2 regions of the Staphylococcus casei genome follow, and region 1 is predicted to be linked to the other one. Evidence: riboswitches for the same ligand, from Rfam matches in the RefSeq annotation. Region 1 holds a riboswitch; the other holds the start of a gene.
The links. A riboswitch is a leader RNA that binds a small molecule or an ion and turns the genes downstream of it on or off. The one in region 1 is predicted to bind FMN.
Positions count from the first base shown of each region.

Region 1 (8,595 bases):
CCGGATATAAACATTTTATTATAGGAATTAAAAATTTTCATTTGCTAAATTTGAATTTTAGGTGTTAAATAGGAGACATAGATAGATAACATTTTAAGTTTTATAACACTAACGCGTATTCAACTTAAATATATAGCAATTTAGAGGTATATTATTATCTTCGGACAATTTTCAGGAGGTTTATATGGATTACGCACATTTGAATTTAGAACATTTTTTTGCTAAACACAATGATTTAGATATGATTAAAGACAAATCAGATTTTGTGATGATTAATAACATGACAAAAGAAATGATGTATCGAGACGGAGAAATAGAAGGTACAATTGATTTAAATCGTTATTATTATAAAAACAGATCACAAGCTGCAAGTTTTGTCATGATGGATTACAACAAAAGTCAAGAGTAATGAAATTAAACTTTCATTACTTTTTTTATGAATATGTAACAACATTTGTATAAAATTGTACGTTCATCTATTTAGTGTTAGAATTTATAATTGGATAGCCTTAACGTAATATACATAGTCGCTGAGGTTGCATTCTTAACTTTTACCTACGAGGTGTGAAAATGACGAAGCATAAAAAAGGCTCAATATTATCAATTATTGGTTTATTGGTAATTTTAGGTGTAGCTGCGGTCATTGTTTTCTCAATGATTTCAGATCAAATATTCTTTAAAGATGTTGACGAACAAGAAAAAGTAGAAAATCTTAAAGTAAGTTTAGATAAAGCATCTAAAAAACAAATTGATAATTACACGAGTCAACAAGTTTCAAGTAAAGATAATAAAACCTGGAGAGATGCGTCATCTACTGAAATTAAAGAAGCGATGGACAGTAAAGCATTTATCGACAGTGATAAACAAAAATATCAATTTTTAGAATTAGATAAATATCAAGGAATTGATCAAAACAGAATAAAACGTATGTTAATAGATAATCCAACATTATTGAAGCATACAGATGATTTCATACAGGCAGCTAAAGAAAAGCACGTTAATGAAGTATATTTAATTTCACATGCGTTACTTGAAACGGGTTCAGCAAAAAGTGAACTGGCAAGTGGTGTAGAAATTGATGGGAAAAAATATTATAACTTCTTTGGTGTTGGTGCTTTAGATGAAGATCCAATCAATACTGGTGCAGAATACGCTAAAAAGCATGGTTGGGATACACCTGAAAAAGCAATTAGTGGTGGTGCTAACTTTATTCATGAACATTTCTTATCACATAAAGATCAAAACACACTTTATAGTATGAGATGGAATCCTAAGAATCCTGGGGAGCATCAATATGCTACGGATATCAAATGGGCAGAAAGTAATGCTAGCTTAATGGCTGATTTCTACAAAAACATGAAAACAGAAGGTAAGTATTTTAAGTATTTTGTATATAAAGATGATGAAAAACATAAATAATAAATGATTTGAGATTGATAGAACATGTTCTATCAATCTTTTTTTATCAATTTCATAATAATTAAAAAACGCTTAGTAGTTAGCTACTAAGCGTTTTAATTATTATTGCGCTTTATTTTTCTGTCCGATAAGTATGAACAGCATAAGTGCGGAGATAAAGACTTTTAAAATGAATTTCATATAATCACTTCCTCGTCTATGGACATATTTTACATTAAACCATCATTGAAATAACAAAGTAACAATTTCATCAAAATAACAAGATTTATTCATGATCAAAGTAATCGTGTTGCTTTAAGAAGTCGTTAGCCACTACTGCAGGTTCTTTTCCTTCACCGTCAGCCTCGTAATTCAACTTTTGCATTTCTTTTGTATCAATTTTATTATCTAACTTTTCTATAGCTTTTTTTACTTCAGGATGTTTTTTTAATAATTTGTTTGGTGCCACTGCACTCGCGTCATAAGGTGGGAAGAAGTTTTTATCATCTTTGAGTACAACTAAATCATAGGCCGAAATTCTACCATCAGTAGTATAACCCAAGGCTACATCTAGCTTTTTGTTTTTTAATGCATCGTATACTAAACCAATTTGCATCGGTTTTAAGGAATTAAAACCGAAACCATAATGTGATTTAAAAGGGGCATACCCATCGCCGCCTCTTTTGATCCATGTCGTATCAGTACCTACGTTAACTTCATTTTTGATTTTTTCTAAATCTGATACTGTATGTAAGTCATATTTTTGGGCAGTTTCTTTAGTCACCATAAAAGCGAATGTATTCTCAAACCCGTATGAATTAAAAAATGTTTGGTCAAATTTTTGTGTGAAACCTTTTTGGGTTATTTGCATAGCTTTTTTAGAGTTAGTCATCGGTTTTTGTTCAAGCACTCCTGATAAATCGGTACCAGTATAACGTGTGCTCGAGACATCAGCATCACCATTTAGTAATGCGTTGTGTTGTATAGTTGCAGAACCCAGGTTATTAATGATAGAACCCGTTATCTTTCCTTTGGTGTCATGTTCAATGAGTTCTTTTAACATATAAGCCATAATTTGAGATTCGCTTGTGGCTAACGCAGATATTTTAACTGATTTTTGTGACTGGCCTCCGCTTAGGCCTGGCAAATCGCAGCCCGCTAATAATACCGTGCTTATAATTAGTGAAAATAAAATACGTTTTAGAAATCTCATTATTTGTCCCCTTAAATTAAATTGAAAAATAATTATTTTATTACATTAATTTAAGATTACCATATTTAGCAAAATATTATAACAGCAAGTAGCTACATATGTATGCCACTCATTAAAATGTTATATGATAGTAAACATTGCTATAATAAATATAAAATAACATTAGTTAGGATGTGTAAAATGCGAATAGCGATTATTGGAATGGGCACGGCAGGTGTTAGTTTATTAAAAGAGTTAGTGAAATATGATGAATTTTCAAATATGCAAGTAGATGTATATGATAATCCTAAAAATATGGGGCAAGGTGTACCGTTTCAAAATGACAGTGATCAACTCTTAATTAATTTGCCAGCAGCTCAGATGTCTTTGAATTTAGATAATAAGCGCGAGTTTTATGAATGGTATGAGCAGCAGTCGGAATTCAAGTTTTCTAATCCCGAATATTTACCGCGATTCATTTTTGGACACTACATGAAGGATTACGTGGAGAAATATAATCAAAATTACGATAATATTCATGTAATCAAAAAAGAAGTGTCTGAAATATTTATTGAATCTGATATAGGAAAAACAGATGTTAATTATTATGTTTGTACGTCAAAAGAGATGGCTGATTGTAAATTATACGACGTCGTCTTTGTAACTATCGGAACATTATCCTATCATGACCCTTATCAACTCAAAGGGACACAAGGATATATACCAACACCATATCCAACTTATAATACTTTAGATGAAGTGGAAGATACAGACCGTATTGCTATTATAGGAACAGGTTTAGCTAGCTTAGATGTTATCCGTTATGTGACAGCACACCATCCTCAATTACCTATTACAGTGGCAAGTCGTAAAGGTAACTTACCTAGTGTAAGGGGGGAAATGCCTAATGTTGAATTTAAGTATTTAACGCCTGAACATTTTAATGAACTTAAAAGTGAAAATTTTGGGAATGTACCTTTAGATGCTGCTTTAGATTTATTTCTGAAGGACTGTAAACGTTATGACATTCCTATGAGGGCATTAATACATCGCAAAGTGAATGATCCTATAAAAGATTTGACCTATGATTTAGAACATCCAGAAGAATTGGGTAAGTTTCAAAGTATGTTAGAATTAGCGAAAGAAAATTTAAATTGGATATGGAATAGTTTTAGTCGTGAAGATCAAAAGAGATTTTTGAAGGATTATCAAGCGATATTAAAAGAAAATTCTAATCCTATGCCTCCACGTACAGCGAAGTTAATCATAGATCACTTGCAAAACGGAATTATTGAAATACAAAGTGGCTTAGAAGATGTATATCATGACGAAAAGCAATTTTGTTTTAAATATAGTAATCGAGCGGCTGATGTAGAAAAATTTGATATCGTCATTAACGCTACAGGTTCTAAAACTCAACTTTCTGACCTTGATAATGATGACCAACTCGTTATAAATATGGAAAACAGACAAGTTGTTCAAGCGCACCCACTTGGTGGTATTCAAATTGTGCCTGAGACAAACCAAATTATAAGTCCAAGGTATGGAACGCTAAAACGTATGTATGCCTTAGGTCAATTGACTAATGGCATCAATCAATCACGAAATGGTGTAACGATGATAGTTAAGCAAGCTGTGACTGTCATTAATCAATTGTTAAATCCGAAATAAATGGGTTAATTCGTTGTATGGCTGAGTAGCAGTATAAATTTTCGGTGTATAATAAATTCGAATTTTTAAAAATTATAATAAAAAATAAAGCCGACTTAGATAATAAGAATTGTTATTTTCATAAAAATGTAGTACTATAATTAGGTAACTTATTAAATGGTTACTTGACTCAATTATCAATTACAATTTCATAGATATTCTTTCGGGGCAGGGTGAAATTCCCAACCGGCAGTAAATTAAGCCTGCGACCTGCATCTGTTAATACAGATGTGGCTGATCTAGTGTGAATCTAGAGCCGACAGTAAAGTCTGGATGGGAGAAAGAATGACGTATAACAAAACAACACTTATTATGTGTTTATTTGGCGTACACTTATTTTGGTAATTTCGTGTAAGTGTATTTAGCTATAAATAGGCATTGTTATATCGATAAATCCCACACCTGAAATTTTTAAATTTTAGGTGTTTTTTTATTATTTAGAGGTGATAAAGTGAGTCAATATTTAAATTATGCTATTCAATTAGCTAAAATGGTTGATGGTCAAACAGGTGTGAATCCTCCGGTAGGTTCTGTAGTAGTTAACAATGGGCGTATCGTTGGTATGGGTGCACATTTGGAAAAAGGCGATAAACATGCAGAGGTACAAGCTTTAGACATGGCTCAAGATAAAGCAAAGGGTGGCACAATTTACATTTCATTAGAACCATGTACACATTATGGTTCGACACCACCTTGTGTGAATAAAATTATTGAGCACGGTATTCAAAAAGTAATCTATGCCGTAAAAGATACAACATTGCCTTCAGAAGGTGATGAAATATTGAAGCGTGCTGGGATAGAAGTTGAATTTCGTCAAAATAGCGAAGCCGAAGCATTATATAAAGACTTTTTTATAGCGAAGTGTAATGAGGTTCCTAATGTAACTGTAAAAGTATCATGTAGTTTAGATGGCAAACAAGCGACTGATCAAGGTCAAAGTAAATGGATTACTAATAAAGCTGTAAAGCAAGATGTATTTCAATTACGGCATACGCATGATGCAGTGTTAACAGGGAGAGGAACACTTGATTCAGATAATCCTCAATATACGACACGTATTGAAGAAGGAAGTAATCCTGTAAGAATCGTCTTATCAAAGTCTGGCCAAATTAACTTCGAATTAGATATGTTTAAAAATCCTAATGAACCAATATGGATTTATACTGAAAATGAAACTTTAAAAACTCATATTGAACAAGTTAAAGTGATTACACTAAAATCATGTTCAATCAATGAAATTTTAAAAGATTTATATAAAAAAGGAATTGGAAGGTTGTTGGTAGAAGCTGGGCCAACTATAACTTCTGAATTTCTACAATCAGATTTTACGAATGAACTTGTCTTATATTATGCCCCGAAAATTATAGGTGGTTCTGGAAATTATCAATTCTTTCAAACTGAAAATGTTTTTGATTTATCAGAAGCACCTCAATTTGAAATTATAAATTCCCAAATGATTGAGCAAAATATCAAATTAGAGTTGCGAAAGAAGTGATGACACATGTTTACCGGTATTGTTGAAGAAATAGGTACTATAAAAAAAGTGACGACACAACAATCTGTGGTTAACTTAACGATTGATTGCCAAACGATATTAGCAGATATGCATATTGGTGACTCGATAAGTGTTAACGGTGCATGTTTAACGGTTGTTGATTTTGATAATCGTTCGTTTTCAGTTCAAGTGATTAAGGGAACTGAAAATAAGACATATCTCAATCAATTGAAACAATCCGCAGAAGTGAATTTAGAAAGAGCGATGAGTGGACAAGGTCGGTTTGGAGGCCATTTTGTTTTAGGACATGTTGATGAAGTTGCCAAAGTGACACGCATACAATCATCTAATAATTCTAAAATTGTAACTATTAAACCATCTACGAATTTAATTAAACAAATGGTCCAACAGGGTTCTATAACAGTTGATGGTGTAAGTTTAACGATTTTTCAATTGAAAGATACTGAATTTGATATTCATCTCATTCCGGAAACACGAAGATCCACTATTTTAAATCTAAAACGTATAGGTGATCCTGTGCATATTGAGACGGATATGTTGTTTAAATATGTAGAGAAAATAGTCGGTAATAATGGTGCAGGATTAACTTCAGATAAACTTAAAGCGTTTGGATTTTAGGAGGGCAAATATATGAAATTAGACAGTATAGATACTGCACTTAAAGCACTTAAAAATGGCGATAGTATCATCGTTGTAGATGATGAAAATAGAGAAAATGAAGGCGACTTAGTTGCTGTGACTGAATGGATGAAGGATAATACAGTTAATTTTATGGCTACTTATGGTAGAGGATTAATATGTGCACCTATAAGTCATAGCATAGCTGAAAAATTAGATCTTAATCCAATGGTAAATCACAATTCTGATGTATATGGTACACAGTTTACAGTCAGTGTGGATCATGTTAATACAACGACAGGTATTAGCGCGGTAGAAAGAACGATGACAGCGAGAGCGTTAATAGACGATCACGCCACATCTAATGATTTTAATAAGCCGGGCCATTTATTTCCTCTAATTGCACAAAATAATGGTGTTTTAGCAAGACGAGGACATACTGAGGCTTCAGTTGATTTAGCAACATTAAGTGGGGCTAAACCAGCAGCGTTAATATGTGAGATAATGAACGAAGATGGCTCAATGGCTAAAGGTGAAGAGTTAGAAAGATTTAAAGAAGAACATCAACTTGTGATGATTTCAATTGAAGATTTAGTGAAATATAGACAGGCTTCTTCATCACACTTAGAAGCAAAAGCTAAAGTTAAAATGCCTACAGAGTATGGAGAATTTGATATGTATGGCTTCACAACAGCAAACAGTGATGAAGAACTTGTTGCAATTGTGAGCGGTGAGATTAAAGAAACGACAAATGTGCGTATCCATTCAGCATGTTTGACTGGCGATATATTCCATAGTCAAAGATGTGATTGTGGTGAGCAATTAGCTGCCTCTATGAAATATATAAATGAACATGGTGGCGTTATTTTATACTTGCCACAAGAAGGTCGTGGCATAGGCTTGATTAATAAATTAAAAGCTTATGAGCTTATTGAACAAGGTTATGATACAGTAACAGCCAATATTGCCTTAGGCTTTGAAGAAGATTTAAGAGATTATAAAGACGCTGCACAAATTCTAAAATATTTCGGTATTGAAAAAGTGAATTTGTTAAGTAATAATCCTAAGAAATTTGAAAGCTTAGAAATATATGGCATAGATATTGCGAAAAGAATTGAACTCGTAGTGCCAACAAATAAACACAATCAAGATTATATGGATACAAAAAAAGTTAAAATGGGTCATTTAATATAGGAGGTCATTGGAATGAATTTTGAAGGTAAATTAATAGGTTCAGATTTAAAAGTTGCAGTTGTAGTAAGTAGGTTTAATGATTTTATTACAAATCGTTTATTAGACGGAGCTAAGGATACGTTAGTGCGTCACGAAGTACCTGAAGGTAATATTGATGTTGCATATGTACCTGGTGCATTTGAAATTCCTTTAGTAGCAAAAAAATTAGCTCAAAAAAATGAATATGATGCAGTTATCACATTAGGCTGTGTGATAAGAGGTGCTACATCTCATTATGATTATGTATGTAATGAAGTGGCTAAAGGTATCTCTAAAGCCAACGATGTTACAGACACACCAGTAATATTTGGGATATTAACTACTGAAAGTATTGAACAAGCTGTTGAACGCGCGGGTACTAAAGCTGGAAATAAAGGCTCAGAAGCAGCAGTAAGTGCAATAGAAATGGCTAACTTATTAAGAGAGATTTAAATCATTAAACAGTAGGTTGAAATGATTTCTATTCGCTAACTAAAAGACTTGGACAAACGCTTCGTTGTGGTTGTCCAAGTCTTTTTGTGTATCATTTGCGCACTTTAAAGATTACTTCTTAAATAAACGACTTACTAATGCAATTGTCGCACCAATTGCTGTAATACCTAGAGTGACAAAACCAGCTTTTTTGAGTACTTTGGGTTTCAAAACTTCTTTAAACATAAGATTTAAATTCTGAGGTCTTTCTGCTAACCTTCTCATAAAATAACTGAACCAATCGTCACCATAAGGTACATAAATGCAGAAGTTATTACCTTCTTTTGCAATCGTTTCTGCTAAATCAGAGCGGAAACCATACAACATTTGGAACTCATATCTGTCTCGTTCAATTTTATTATCTTTAATAAATTGTTTGATATGCGTGATGACTCTGTCATCATGCGTAGCAATAGATGTTACATTTTTGGCACTTAATAATCTTTTTTCAATTAGA
Region 1 is NZ_CP125718.1:1,114,938-1,123,532, forward strand. Features, by position in the region: gene QMO72_RS05390 (hypothetical protein) at 185-409, shown strand; gene sagB (peptidoglycan release complex glucosaminidase SagB) at 571-1,419, shown strand; gene QMO72_RS05400 (osmoprotectant ABC transporter substrate-binding protein) at 1,685-2,611, opposite strand; gene QMO72_RS05405 (FAD/NAD(P)-binding protein) at 2,792-4,261, shown strand; FMN riboswitch at 4,456-4,589, shown strand; gene ribD (bifunctional diaminohydroxyphosphoribosylaminopyrimidine deaminase/5-amino-6-(5-phosphoribosylamino)uracil reductase RibD) at 4,752-5,795, shown strand; gene ribE (riboflavin synthase) at 5,802-6,434, shown strand; gene ribB (3,4-dihydroxy-2-butanone-4-phosphate synthase) at 6,447-7,628, shown strand; gene ribH (6,7-dimethyl-8-ribityllumazine synthase) at 7,641-8,099, shown strand; gene QMO72_RS05430 (proline dehydrogenase family protein) at 8,211-8,595, opposite strand, start outside.

Region 2 (8,595 bases), 330 kb from region 1:
ATTACTTGAAATACTAGAAATAGATCAACCTGCGTTGTCACAAATTGTTGCTGAATATGAAGCAGATGGGTTAGTGATTCAACACTTTGGTCAAACTTATGTGTTAACAACTAAGAAAGAGGCTTCGGGCTATATAGAACGTTTAATTGAACAAAAGTCAAAAATGAAATTATCACAAGCAGCAATGGAATCTTTGTCCATTATTGCATATAACCAACCATTATCGAGAAGTGATATAGAAATGATTAGAGGTATAAATTCTGATGGTGCTGTTAAAACATTAATCGCGAGAGGATTAATCGAAGCGAGAGATGAAACCGATTCAAGAAGCCAGCAACTTTATACTACTGAATTATTTCTAAATGTATTCGGTATTGAACATTTAGATGATTTGCCAACTACTGATGAGGAAGATGAAGAAATAGAAGCATTTTTCAGTAATTTAGTGAATCAAAAAGGAGAAAATAATGAATAAAGATTTAGAGAGATTACAAAAACGAATTGCCAATAGTGGTTATACTTCACGTCGTAAAGCTGAAACCTTAATTTCAGAAGGTAAGGTGAAAGTAAATGGATCTGTAGTTACAGAATTAGGTACAAAAGTAAAACCCTCAGATAATATTGATGTTGAAGGCATAAGATTAGAGCAAGAAGATAAGATATATATCTTGTTCTACAAACCCTCCCAAGTTATTACTAGCGTATCAGACGATAAAGGTAGAAAAGTAGTCACTGATTACTTCAAACAAATTAAAACAAGAATTTATCCAGTCGGACGTTTAGACTATGATACATCTGGTTTACTTTTACTAACAAATGATGGTGAATTCACAAACCTTATGACACACCCGCGTTATAAAATCAAGAAAAAATATATTGTTAAACTCAAAGGCTATTTGATGCGTGAGGAAGTCAAAGCATTAGAACATGGTATCGATTTAGAAGATGGTAAAACACAACCAGCATTAGTTAAAGTAAAAAATCAAGATAAAGATAGAAATACTACACTTGTAGAAATTACTATTACAGAAGGCCGTAATCGCCAAGTGCGTCGTATGTTTGAACATTTTGGCCATGAAGTAACTAAATTACAACGCATCGAATTTGGGCCATTAGATTTAAAAGGACTTAATGCGGGTGAAGGAAGAGTTTTAACACCTCATGAAGTAAAAGTGATACGTCAATTAGCTGAACACGGTAAATAATTGTGAAGATTTTCTAACAAATCCTATAGAATGAGAAAAAATTCACAAACTTTTCGTGTATAATCACTTTTCTTGTTTAACATATGCTATAATGTGATTGAATTTGAAAGTTAGCAGTGTGGGAGGTACATATGTATGTCAAATGAAATATTAATCGTAGACGATGAAGATAGAATTAGAAGGTTGCTCAAATTATATCTTGAAAGAGAATCTTTTGAAATACACGAAGCGAGAGACGGTAAAGAAGCCTATAAAATGGCGATGGAACATGATTATTCATGTATATTACTAGATCTCATGCTTCCTGAAATGGATGGTATCGTAGTCGCATCTCGTTTAAGAGAGCATAAAGAAACGCCAATAATCATGCTGACTGCTAAAGGTGAAGAAACTAACCGTGTAGAAGGATTTGAATCTGGCGCTGATGATTATATCGTGAAACCTTTTTCTCCTCGCGAGGTCGTATTACGTGTTAAAGCACTCTTGCGACGTACACAAGTTGCTCATACAGAACAGAGTGAACCACATACACGTGATTTAATAGAATTTGATCACCTTGTTATTGATAACGATGCACATAGGGTATTAGCAGATGGAAACCAAGTCAATTTGACACCAAAAGAATATGAACTTTTAATTTTTCTAGCCAAAACACCAAATAAAGTGTTTGATCGTGAACAACTATTAAAGGAAGTCTGGCATTATGAATTCTATGGGGACTTGCGTACTGTAGATACTCATGTTAAACGTTTAAGAGAGAAGCTTAATCGTGTGTCTGAAGAAGCGGCTTATATGATTCAAACCGTATGGGGCGTCGGTTACAAATTTGAGGTAAAATCTAACGATGAACCGACTCAATAATGTAGTTATAAAACTGTGGTTAACTATTATTTTTATAGTAACGACAGTTTTAATTTTACTTAGCGCAACGCTAGTTACGTTTATACAGTCTTATTTTACGCAAGAAACCGAAGATTCTTTACTCAAAGATGCTAAACGAATTAGCCAATTAGTTGCAACATCAGATAACAAGGCCACAGCAGTTGAACATAGTCGGAAACTTATCGAAGGACCAGTCGGGTTGATTATTATGAATGACAAACATATGCCCAACAATAATCAAGATGTGACTAAGAGAAAAATGTTCAAAGAAATCAAATCGAACAAGGATTACAATCGCGTATTTGATGAAGGTAAGCAAATTCCAGAACATGTCCCAGTTAGTGTCAATGGGCAGCAACGTACTTATGTGCTTATTGGTTATCCTTCAAAAAATTTAAATGCAGATAATGAGAAAGGCAACAACTATAGTGGAGTGTTTATATATCAAGATTTAAAAACGCTCGAAGATACAAACAATCTCATTACAATTATTATTTTAGTCATTGCAATTATATCGTTAGCAATAACAACTGTATTTGCCTTTTTCTTATCTTCTAGGATTACTAAACCTTTACGTAATTTAAGAACACAAGCATTGAAAGTTTCAAAAGGCGATTATTCACAAATCGTTCCAGTAAATTCTCGGGATGAAATCGGTGAATTATCTCGCGCTTTTAATACGATGAGTTCAGAAATACAACAACATATGGATGCACTATCTTCTTCCAAAAATATTCGAGATAGTTTGATTAATTCAATGGTTGAAGGGGTATTAGGCTTTAATGATAAAAAAGAGGTTATCCTTTCTAATGACATGGCTCAAAATATTATCCAAATCCTTGATGATTATTCTTTAGATAAATTAGATAGACAAAAAGAGTTAACGTTTAAAGATCAAAAAACACAATTTGAAGAATATGAAATAAATACACGTTACTTTGTAATCATAACGAGTTACATTGAACAAATTCAACCTGATGGTACCAGTGGTATTGTTGCAGTGATACGTGATATGACAAATGAACATAACATGGATCAGATGAAAAAAGATTTCATTGCGAATGTGTCACATGAACTTCGCACGCCTATTGCTTTGTTACAAGGATACACAGAATCAATTGTAGATGGCATTGTAACAGAACCTGATGAAATACATGAATCATTGTCTATCGTCTTAGATGAAACGAAACGGCTTAATAGATTGGTAAATGAATTGCTCAATGTTGCACGTATGGATGCTGAGGGCCTAACGGTCGATAAAAAAGTACAACCTATTGATACATTATTAAATAAAATGCAACTCAAATATCAAAAACTAGCCTCAGATTTGGAATTAAGTATTGATTTGAATCCAAATACAGATGGTGAACTTTGGTTTTATGATTCGGATAGAATAGAGCAAGTGTTAACTAATTTAATTGATAACGCTACAAGGTATACAGACCCTGGAGATTCAATTACTATTAGTTGTAGTGAAACGGACACCGAAAACATCTTATACATCACTGATACTGGTAGCGGCATTGCCCCCGAACATTTACAACAAGTGTTTGATCGCTTTTATAAAGTAGATGCTTCGCGTAAAAGAGGTAAACAAGGAACTGGGTTAGGTTTATTCATTTGTCGCATGATTATAGATGGTCATGATGGCAGCATTGATGTTAAAAGCGAACTTAGCAAGGGCACTCAATTTGCTATTAAATTACCTAAAGTCAATACAGATAAATAGCAGTTCATAAACTAAACAGCGCTAAAGGTATAGCTAAACGCACGCATACCTTTAGCGCTGTTTTTATGGTAATACATAATGGACACCATGCTTTAAATCGTTAGCGCTTAGTTGAATGTCATATGTCTCTATTGTTTTCTATGTTGGGTTATATATATTTAGAGCAATTCTATTGTTTTTACCTGAGTATTAAGCTATGATATATTTATAAAATTTATAATATTCATCTTCGGGGTAGGGTGTAATTCCCAACCGGCAGTAATGAAAGCCTGCGACCCACTCATGTTTCATAAAGTGAGTGGCTGATCTAGTGAGAATCTAGAGCCGACAGTATAGTCTGGATGGGAGAAGATGGAGGGTTGTTTGTTATGCAATTAAATCCTCCTATTCTGTGTAAGATGAATGGAAGGAGATAATTGAATATGCAACAACAAACCAAACGACTTATTACAATAAGCATGTTGAGTGCCGTAGCTTTTATATTGATGTTTATAAAATTCCCAATACCTTTTTTACCACCTTATTTAACATTAGATTTTAGTGATGTGCCAGCATTATTGGCTACATTTACTTTAGGGCCGGTAGCAGGTATGATAGTGGAATTTATTAAAAACTTATTAAACTTTTTATTTAACGTAGGTGACCCAGTAGGTCCAATAGCCAACTTCTTAGCTGCAACCAGCTTCTTAATTACTGCTTATTTCGTAACTAAACAAAAACATAATTTAAAATCTTTAATAACAGGTTTAACTGTGGCTACGTTAGTAATGACTATTGTATTAAGCATTTTAAACTATTTTGTATTATTACCGTTATATGGCATGATAATGAATTTATCCCATGTCGTTGAAAATATTAAAATAGTAATTGTTTCTGGTGTAATACCATTTAATATCATTAAAGGCGCTATTATTTCGCTCATATTCATTATATTATTTAGACGATTAAAAAATGTATTACCAAAATAAATCAGCATACATCAGCGCTATCAATAACAAAAATATAAGCAGCGTTTTAACACAAATGTTAAAGCGCTGCTTATATTTATTTGTATATAAAAATTAGCATGCCCAATGGAATTTGAACACACTAACTCATATCGTTGCTTTATATCAAATTTAAACTTTATGCTACCATAGAGATTGTTTAAAGGTCTGTTAGGTATCCTGTAAAATTTCGATAAAATATACGAGAACAATAACTTAAAGTTTATTATTCAAATTTTAGTGCGTCTCCATCGAATGATTCTTCTTCAATCTTAATTGAATCAGTTGGACAACCTTCTAATGCATCTTCCATATCTTCGTATAATTCTTCAGGTACTTCTGCCGTACCTTTATTGTCGTCTAATATTACGTATGCAATACCTTCGTCATCATAGTCATATATATCAGGGGCAGCGGCACCACAAGCACCACATGCAATGCATGTATCCATATCGACAATTGTATATTTAGCCAATTTCTTCGCCTCCTTTGACAAAAATGCTACAATAATAACACAATTATCATTGTAATCACTGTTTTTAGTTTTTTCAAATGTTTCCGTTTAATAGAATGAGGGATGATACATGTATAATATAATTCAATTTACACAAACTCACGCACATAGTTATAAAACAGAAAAAAGTATATTTAATATTATCATAGGAAAAAAATCACATCAAACCTTTTTTGATGCGTGTAGCCAACAATTACTATCATTATATCACAGCATGCCTAACTTAAAATATCCGTCATTCGAGCGATATTTTACTCAACTTAGTGCAGAAAGTAATCTAAGTGCTAGTATTACAACACATCCTCGACACACCTATGATAGTTTGATGAATACGTTTAAAGCATTACAACTTTTAATACAAACTGTATCCAATACTACACATAACATATATCAATTTGTACCTATTACCCAACATAGTACTGTACACCAGAAAGTTAAAAATGTATATAAAGAGATAATTAATAATAACTTACATGAGGATTTTATTAAAGAGCTTCATGCATTATTTCAGTCAATTGTTACTACTAATGGTACAACCTATTTACATTATTATTTACAAGGTTATGAAGAAAGCATGTATACCAGACAGCAAGTCAGTTTAATCGAAGACATTTCACAAGAGCGCTTATTTGAACTTGAAATGATCGATTTGGTTACATTATTATTTAATATTGAAAATAAAGAAAAGTATCCAATTTTACATAAACTTATCGTTTTACCAACCATATTAAATAAAACCGAACAAACGTATAAAGGATTACAACAAGGGTTAGATTTTGAACAACTTGCTGCGCAACAACAAGTAAAAATAAATACAATTGAAGATCATATATTAGAATTATTTATCAAAGGCTATATTACGAATTATACAGATTATCTTGAAACGACAAGCTATCTAGAGTTTTTGAAATACTATGAGACACACCGTACTCAAAGATTACGCGAATATAAAGCGCTGTTTCCAAATCTTAGCTATTTTAAGATTAAATTAGTGATTGTTGGCATAGAAAGGGGAGAATTAAATGTTACAACATGAGCTGAAAAAATGGTTTGGGTTTGAATCGTTTAAACCTGGCCAACAAGAAATTATAGAAAGTGTAATTGATCATAAAGATACGCTCGGTATTTTACCTACAGGGAGCGGTAAAAGTCTTTGTTATCAATTACCTACATATATAAAACAACAACCCACACTCATTATTTCTCCACTCATATCTCTTATGGATGACCAAGTGATGCAACTTAAGTTACATGGAGAACATAAAGTCAGTTGTATCCACTCCGGGATGGATGAAGATGAAAGAAGGTTAAATATCAACGCTTTATCTAACAGTCGCTTTATCTATTTAAGTCCGGAATTTATTTTACAGCCACAAAATTTCAAACTTATTCAAACTTTGAATATTGGGATGATTGTCTTAGATGAAGCGCACTGTTTATCAGAATGGGGATATGATTTTAGACCCCATTACGCACTTATTGGCAAAATTATCAATCAATTTCCTAAAGCGACAGTGCTCGCTTTAACTGCTACAGCACCACCACATTTAACATTTGATTTAAATCAAATGCTTAATAAAACATTCCACGTTATTAAAACGAGTATGAATAGAGATAACATTTCGTTAACGCATAAGAATTTTCCTGATGATGAGGGAAAATTAAAGTGGTTGTTACCCACATTAGAAACCACAGGACCTACAATTATTTATGTATCATCTAAAAAGACATGTCTAAACCTAGCAAAGGAAATTTATAATTATGGTTTTTTAACTGGAATTTATCATGGTGATTTATCTTATCAAGAGCGACACACGGTGCAACATCAATTTATTAATAACGAAATTCCCATTATAGTTGCTACAAGTGCCTTTGGTATGGGTATTAATAAAAAAGATATCCGAACAATTATTCACTATCATTTATCCACAAGTCCCTCTAATTATATGCAAGAAATTGGTAGGGCTGGAAGAGATGGTACGCATAGCCAAGCAATTAGTCTGTTTCAGCCAGATGACAGTTTTTTACTTGAAACTTTATTATTTACGGATATGATTTCTTCTGAAGATATCAATGCTTTTGAAATAGGTACTTTTTTACCTCCAGATAAGCAAGATATTCTAGAAATATTAAATAGCTACTATTCTTTTTCTCAGCTAAGAACGATTTTTGAAGCGACATATCAACGCAAGCGTAAAGGGTATATAAGAATGTTAGGTTATAAAAATTTAGATCAATGTAGAAGGTCATATATGATGGAGTTTTTTGGTGAGTCTATTGAAGAGAAGCCGAGTCAATGCTGCGATAATGATTCTGAATTACATTCAATTCATCATTTAAACCGTAAAAAAGTAAAAAGAAAAATAAATTATACTGAAAAGTTACAAAATTTGTTTGAATAATCGACTATTGCTTTACTTCACTTTTTCAAACAAGCTATAATACGAACTATAGGCTTATTTGAAAGTAAATATATTAAATAAATATATACATATTTACTACCTTTTAGGGTAAAACAGTATATACTTAAAATAAAAACAAGGAAGGATGATGAATTTGTCTAACAACAATTTTAAAGATGATTTTGAGAAAAATCGTCAATCCATTGATCCAAAAGAACACCCAGACAATAACAACGATTCCGTTAACAACTCAGTTGACAATGTAAAAGAGGAAGTGTCTGATAAATCAGACGAACAATTTCCTCCTAGAAATGCACAGCGTAGACAACGCAGACGTGATACTGCAACGCATCAAAATGCACAAGAACAACCTGAACAAGACGAACAACATGAGGATGTTCAAGACGAATCAAATCAACATCAAGATGCACATTCATCATCAAGATCACAAAATGAATATAAAGACAATGATCATTCACGTGACAACAATTTAAATCAAGCGTCTACAAATGAACGTCAAATAAATGATGAGAATGAAGACCACTCTGAAGTTGATGCGCATGGACAAAATGATAATGAATCTAGCAAAAAAGGTGCTGCTGTAGCTGGTGGTGTTGCCGCGACTGGAGCGGGTGCATATGCAGCTAGTAAGCACAATGGTAAGCAAGAATCACAAATTGATGACAATGAGCGTAATAAAGATCAACGTGAATCTAATGACGCACAAGACAATCATGAAGATAATGATTCACGCGTACCTGAAGATAAAAATCCAGATGCAACTCAAAAGGGTTCTAAGACAAAAGGTGCCGCTGCTGGAGCGGGTGCATCTGCAGCTAGCAAAGATAAAGATCAAGCACCGCGAGATAGTAAAGAA
Region 2 is NZ_CP125718.1:1,449,811-1,458,405, forward strand. Features, by position in the region: gene scpB (SMC-Scp complex subunit ScpB) at 1-475, shown strand, start outside; gene QMO72_RS07095 (pseudouridine synthase) at 468-1,205, shown strand; gene QMO72_RS07100 (response regulator) at 1,341-2,066, shown strand; gene QMO72_RS07105 (ATP-binding protein) at 2,050-3,816, shown strand; FMN riboswitch at 4,038-4,173, shown strand; gene QMO72_RS07110 (ECF transporter S component) at 4,239-4,784, shown strand; gene QMO72_RS07115 (ferredoxin) at 5,029-5,277, opposite strand; gene QMO72_RS07120 (helix-turn-helix domain-containing protein) at 5,387-6,352, shown strand; gene QMO72_RS07125 (RecQ family ATP-dependent DNA helicase) at 6,339-7,718, shown strand; gene QMO72_RS07130 (LysM peptidoglycan-binding domain-containing protein) at 7,867-8,595, shown strand, end outside.
Region 2: another riboswitch for FMN. It lies ahead of QMO72_RS07110 (ECF transporter S component); the one in region 1 lies ahead of ribD (bifunctional diaminohydroxyphosphoribosylaminopyrimidine deaminase/5-amino-6-(5-phosphoribosylamino)uracil reductase RibD).